DNA from 2 places in the Sphingomonas sp. R86520 genome. Region 2 is predicted to be linked to the other one. Evidence: riboswitches for the same ligand, from Rfam matches in the RefSeq annotation. Region 2 holds a riboswitch; the other holds the start of a gene.

Region 1 (3,403 bases), 770 kb from region 2:
TTTCGCCGTTCCGGCCCAGGCCCAGATGCTATCGCAGGAAACCACTGCAGACCGCCCGTTCTCGGGCGTCTATGTCGGCGCGGCCGGCGGGTATGACGTGCAGAAGAACGATGTCGGCTCGTCGATCCTGTTTGACCGCAATGGCGATGGCAATTTCAACGAGAACGTCAACACCATCACCGGCGCCAACGCCTTCTCGCCGGGCTTCTGCAACGGCTCCGCACGCACCGGCGCCGCGGCCTATGGTTGCCGCAACGACGACGACGGCTGGGCCTATTACGGTCGCGCCGGTTTCGACGCACAGCGCGGCAACATCGTCGTCGGCGTCGTCGGCGAATTCGGCAAGACCGAGATCACCGACAGCGTCTCGGGCTTCTCGACCACGCCCGCCAGCTACACCATGTCGCGCAAGGTCGACTGGGAAGCCTCGGTCCGTGGCCGCGCCGGCTATGCGATCAACACCACATTGTTCTACGGCACGTTCGGTGCTGGCTACGCCAAGATCGACAATCTGTTCTTCACCACCAACACCGCCAACGCCTTTGCGGCCACCGGTTCGAAGAACCAGTGGGGCATCCTCGGCGGCGGCGGCATCGAGCAGAAGCTGACCAAGCACATCTCGATCGGCATGGAATACATGTACCATCAGTATCAGGACAACGACGCCCGCGTCCGCGTCACCGCTGGTACGGCGCTCGCCGGCAGCCCGGTGTTGCTCGCCAACAACCCGTTCCTGATCGCGCCGAACACCACCGGCACCACCTTCCGCCGCAGCGATGAGTATCTGCGCTGGCATTCGCTCCGTGGTACGGTGAGCTTCAGGTTCTGAGGCGAAGGGCGGCCTGCACCAACTAGGTGCAGGACTCGCCCAATCTCGGGCAGCGCAGCAAAGCACGCCACAAGGCGCAGCTTTGCTACGACTGACGGCGCGCGGAAAAAGGAAGGCCGTTGCCCCAAACCGGGCAGCGGCCTTTCTCGTTTCAGCAGACGTGCGCTCACCATAAAAACGCGCCACCCCCGATACCACCACCACGGCGCAGGCCGGGGCCCAATTGGCGAGGTGGATATAACGAAGCACATCGCGTCGTTATCGCCATCCCCCAATTGGGCCCCGGCCTTCGCCGGTGTGGAGCATTATCGAGCGTGCAATGATCACGGAGCCTCGCACACCCCGCACCGCCAACCCGCTTTTCCCATTGCACCCCATCCCCACGCCCCTATGCTCACCCCACCCCGGGGGAGCGCTTTATCCGCGCTTGAGAGGAAGGCAGGAGCCTTCGACCCGCTGAACCTGATCCGGTTGATACCGGCGGAGGGAGGGAGCGGTCGCCACAGAACCGTAAACCTTGCTCCGAGACCCGTAGGAGCAAGCGCATGGCCGTCGATACGCAATCCAAGACCGCAGACATCGGCGTAACCACCGGCCCGATCCGAGGCTCGCGCAAAATCCACGTCGCAGTCCCGACCAGCCCAGACGTCCGCGTAGCCATGCGAGAAATCGTCCTAGACCCGTCATGCAGCGAACCCCCGTTACGCGTCTACGACACCAGCGGCCCCTACACCGACCCCCGCGCGACAATCGACATCAACGCCGGCCTCCCCCAACTCCGCCGCGCCTGGATCGAAGCCCGAGGTGACGTGGAATCCTACGAAGCCCGAGAACTCCGCCCCGAAGATAACGGCTATCTTGCCGCCAGCCGGCTCGGCACGGACCGCACCGCCCAAGCGGCAGCGCAGGGCGGCAACAAAGACTCCGGCGTCCCCCAATTCCCCGCCACCATCAAGCGCCCCCTCCGCGCGCGCGCCGGCGCCAACGTCAGCCAGATGCACTACGCCCGCCGAGGCATCATCACCCCAGAAATGGAATACGTCGCCACCCGAGAAAACCTCGGCCGCGCCATGCTGAAAGACTACGCCCGAGACGGCGAATCCTTCGGCGCGCAGATCCCCGACTTCGTAACCCCCGAATTCGTCCGCGACGAGATCGCCCGCGGCCGCGCGATCATCCCCAACAACATCAACCACCCCGAATCCGAACCGATGGCGATCGGCCGCAACTTCCTCGTCAAGATCAACGCCAACATCGGCAACTCCGCAGTCGCCTCCAACGTCGCCGCCGAAGTCGACAAGCTCGTCTGGTCGATCCGCTGGGGCGCGGACACGGTGATGGACCTCAGCACCGGCCGCAACATCCACGACACCCGCGAATGGATCCTCCGCAACTCGCCCGTCCCGATCGGCACCGTCCCCATCTACCAGGCGCTCGAAAAGGTCGGCGGCGTCGCCGAGGACCTCACCTGGGAGATCTTCCGCGACACGCTTATCGAGCAGGCCGAACAGGGCGTCGATTACTTCACGATCCACGCCGGCGTCCGCCTCGCCTACATCCCCATGACCGCGAAACGCGTCACCGGCATCGTCTCACGCGGCGGCTCGATCATGGCGAAATGGTGCCTCAGCCACCACAAGGAGAGCTTCCTCTACGAGCGCTTCGACGAGATCACCGAGATCATGAAGGCGTACGACATCGCCTACAGCCTCGGCGACGGCCTGCGCCCCGGCAGCATCGCCGACGCCAACGACGAAGCGCAGTTCAGCGAACTCTACACGCTAGGCGAACTCACCCACCGCGCGTGGAAGAGCGACGTCCAGGTCATGATCGAAGGCCCCGGCCACGTGCCGATGCACAAGATCAAGGAGAACATGGACAAGCAACTGGAAGTCTGTGGCGAAGCACCCTTCTACACGCTAGGGCCGCTCACCACCGACATAGCCCCAGGCTACGACCACATCACCAGCGGCATCGGCGCCGCGATGATCGGCTGGTACGGCACCGCGATGCTCTGCTACGTCACGCCGAAAGAGCATCTAGGCCTCCCCGACCGCGACGACGTGAAAATCGGCGTAGTAACCTACAAACTAGCCGCCCACGCGGCCGACCTCGCCAAAGGCCACCCCGCCGCCCAGATGCGCGACGACGCGCTGTCCCGCGCAAGGTTCGAATTCCGCTGGAGAGACCAGTTCAACCTCTCCCTCGACCCCGACACCGCCGAACAATACCACGACCAGACGTTGCCGGCAGAAGGCGCCAAGACCGCGCACTTCTGTTCGATGTGCGGCCCGAAATTCTGCTCGATGAAGATCACGCAGGAGGTGAGGGACTTCGCGGCAAAGCAGAACAACCCAGCCGATACATTTCTAGCGGCCGACGTCGACTCAGCCGACACTAACCGGGCGATCTTCGCCAAGGGCACGCACGCCGACGCCGAGAAAGGCATGGCGGACATGAGTGAGAAATTCCGCGAAAAGGGCAGCGAAATCTACCTGCCGGCGGAGTGATGTCGCGCGGGGGCGGGGGGAATCCCTGCCCCCGCGCGTCAAAAACGCGAAAGCATTACCGCTT
Region 2 (3,403 bases):
GCAGGCGCGGCGGCTGATCCATGAAGTTGCGCGCGTGTTCGGGAAACGGCGTGTCGATCGCGCCCGGCTTGATCAGCGTGACCGAGATCTCGGCACCCTCCTGCTCCAGCTCCATCCGCAGCGTATCGGTCAGCGCCTGCACCGCGTGCTTGGTCGCGCAATAGGGGCCCTGTTCGACGATCGCCCGGTCGCCGAGGATCGAGCCGATATTGACGATCGCGCCGCCGCCGCGCGTGCGCAGGTGCCGCGCCGCGACCAGCGAGCCGTGCAGCACGCCAAAATAATTGACGTCGAACACCCGGCGATGATCGGCGACCGGCACCTGCTCCAGCGTGCCGTACGTCCCCGCGCCGGCATTGTTGACCCAGCTGTCGAACCCGCCGAACGCCTCGATGGCGACCGTGGCCACGCGCTCCACCGCGGCAAGATCGCTGACGTCCGCAACGCAGGTCGCGATCCGCGCGCCGGTCGCCGACAGGCGGACGCGCAAGGTTTCGAGCGCAGTCTCGTTGCGCGCGACAGCGACGACCGCGGCCCCGTCGCGCACCGCCCGTTCGACGATCGCCAGCCCGTTGCCGCTGGTCGCTCCCGTCACGACCAGAATCTGCTCGTTTACCGGTTTCAATGTGTTAGCCATGATGGATCCTCGCCGGCCGGCTCGGCACGAGGCGACGACACCGCACCAACGGAATGCGGCCGGGAACGATCCGGCTCGTCGCGCGACCTGCGAAAGCTATGGAAAATTCGCCGCCGGCGGGTGTCGTCGGCGGCGGTACGGATCGTCAGGCGGCGGTCTTGTCGGCCGCGGGTGCTTCGATCCGGTCGTTCGCAGCGGGGGCCGCCGCGATCTCGATCCGCCGCGGCTTCATCGCCTCGGGGATCTCGCGCTTCAGGGCGATGCGCAGCAACCCGTTGTCGAAGCTCGCATTCTGCACCTGCACGAAGTCGGCGAGCTGGAAGCGGCGCTCGAACGCGCGCGTCGCGATGCCACGGTGGACGAAGCGTCCGTCGTCGCGCTCGTCCGACTTCCGGCCGCTGACGGTCAGCTGGTTGTTCTGTGCCACGATCTCGATGTCGCTCGGGGCAAAGCCGGCCACGGCGAGCGTGATCTGGTAGCTGTCGTCGCTGTCGCGTTCGATATCGAACGGCGGATGACCATCAGGCGCTTCGGCCCGAGCCGTCGCCTCCAGCAGATCGAAGAGCCGGTCGAAGCCGACGGTGGACCGCCGATAGGGCGTGAAATCGAAGTTCGTCCTCATATCCAAATCCTCCTCATGAGCAATCTGAGCACGAGGAGCACCGGGAGAGCCGGTGCCCTCAACTGTCGCCGGACGGTCTATCGCGTCCGGCGCCGCCAAGATATTTTCGGACCGTTCGTCGTCAAGATGCGTCCTGCGGACCGAACGAGATTTTTTTCAGCTCGGCGCGTTGCAAGCTTGCCGCACGCCTTCCGCCACCCGCGGCACGGACGATTACCGCGGTCGACAGCAGGATCATCGACACCAGTCCGCCGATCGACAGCAGACCGGCGCTGCTGACGTCGATCTCGCTCCTCGACTTGAACCGTTTGCCGATGCGCAACGTCAGCGACGCACGCTGCCGCTCCTGCAGGAATGCCGGACGCTGGTCTGGTTCTTGGTTCATGGTCTTCCGTCGCGAACGCAGGCGAGGGTTCGAACCTGCCCGTGCAGTACGCGGACCATGCCACGCGAATGTCAACGCGATAGCGCTTTCCACGCTCGACCCGACCGCCTAAGCGGACTCATCCCCGGGGGGCCGCTCATGCGCGGCTGAGAGGTGGGCAGCAGCCCATGACCCGCTGAACCTGATCCGGCTTATACCGGCGTAGGGAGGGTCTGCGGCTGGCCCGTCGTCCCTCCGATTGGAGTGGACGTGAGCGCTTTCGGCATTGGTTACCCGTTTTTACAATTTGGTTCGCCGGCGCGCATGCGTCGTCGGCGGTCGTGCGCCCGTCTCGGCGGGGTCGCCCTGACGCTGGCGACGCTGCTCGCGGCATCCTCCGCGGGAGCGCAGGTCGCGTCGGATCCGGTCGAGACCACCGAACCCGCCGAGATCCGCGTCGTCGGCAAGCCCGATCCGGCTGGCCTGTTGCCCGACCAGCGCGCGCCCAAGGCACAGAGCGCGATCTCCGCCGACTTCATCGTCAAGCAGGCGCCGACGCTGAACGCGTTTCAGCTCGTGACCCTGTTGCCGGGCGCCAACGTCGCGTCGAGCGATCCCTACGGCCTGTCGACGAGTTCCAGTCTGACGCTGCGCGGTCTCGGCCAGGATGAGATCGGCGTGCTGATGGAAGGCGCGCCGCAGAACGACATCGGCTATTATTACGCCTATCCGTCGCAGTTCGCCGACCCGGAAAACCTGAAGCGCATCACGCTCGCGCAAGGCTCGGTCGACATTGACTCTCCGACGTTGGGCGGCGCGGGCGGCCTGTTGTCGCTAACGCTCGACGATCCGAAGGCGCGCCCGCAGGCACTCGCCGACCTCTCGCTCGGCAGCTACGCGGCGCGGCGCGGCTTCTTCCGTATCGATAGCGGGACGATCGGCACGACCGGGCTCAAGGCCTTCCTGTCCTATTCGAACACGCGCGCCGACAATTGGCGGGGCGCCGGCTACGACACGCGCCAGCATGTCGATGCCAAGCTGCTCGATGAATGGGGTGCGGGCAACCGCGCCAGCCTCGCGCTGTCGTACAACGACGCCAATTCATCGAGCTACCCCAGCCCGACGCTCGCCGACTGGAACGCGCAAGGTCGCGGTTTCAACTATGACGCGCGCTACAGCGAGGGGAACACCAATTACTGGCGCCTCTACCGCGCGCCGTTCCGCAACCTCTATGCGTCCGCACCGGTCCATCTGGTGCTGAACGACCGGCTGGCGCTCGATACCACCACCTATCTCCAGTTCGGTTACGGCAACTCGCCCTATGGCACGCAACTGACGACCACCGGCAATTATCTCGGCACCGAGAAACTGGCGCAGCCGATCGCGCTGCCCGGTGCGGTCGATGGGCTGGCGACGGTGCTGGGCAACTATACCGGCGACCAGATGCGGACCGGCAACGTCAGCAAGCTCACGCTCCAGGCCGGCAGGCACAAGATCACCGCCGGGCTGTGGTTCGACTACGGCACGGACCGCGTCACGCAGTCCTACATCAGCATCGATGCGGACGGACAGCCGGTCGACCGCTGGGGCTATCGCGCAAAGGCGATCCGCACGGCCGACGGGCGGCTGCTCGCCTACGAAAACCAGCGCACCGTAACGGTTACCAAGGGGTTCTTCGTCGCCGACAGCATCGCGGTCACGCCGCGCCTGACGGTCGACGCCGGGTTCAAGGGCGTCGACGTCCTGCGCAATGGCCGCAACTACCTGCCCGGACCGCAGG

Evidence for each region. A riboswitch is a leader RNA that binds a small molecule or an ion and turns the genes downstream of it on or off. The one in region 2 is predicted to bind thiamine pyrophosphate.
Region 1: another riboswitch for thiamine pyrophosphate. It lies ahead of thiC (phosphomethylpyrimidine synthase ThiC); the one in region 2 lies ahead of SJY41_RS19880 (TonB-dependent receptor).

Annotation. Positions count from the first base shown of each region.
Region 1 is NZ_JAXHBZ010000001.1:3,556,228-3,559,630, forward strand. Features, by position in the region: gene SJY41_RS16335 (outer membrane protein) at 1-829, shown strand, start outside; TPP riboswitch at 1,225-1,335, shown strand; gene thiC (phosphomethylpyrimidine synthase ThiC) at 1,375-3,339, shown strand; gene SJY41_RS16345 (alkylphosphonate utilization protein) at 3,395-3,403, opposite strand, start outside.
Region 2 is NZ_JAXHBZ010000001.1:4,322,978-4,326,380, forward strand. Features, by position in the region: gene SJY41_RS19865 (SDR family oxidoreductase) at 1-637, opposite strand, end outside; gene SJY41_RS19870 (Hsp20 family protein) at 783-1,259, opposite strand; gene SJY41_RS19875 (hypothetical protein) at 1,381-1,644, opposite strand; TPP riboswitch at 1,760-1,869, shown strand; gene SJY41_RS19880 (TonB-dependent receptor) at 1,948-3,403, shown strand, end outside.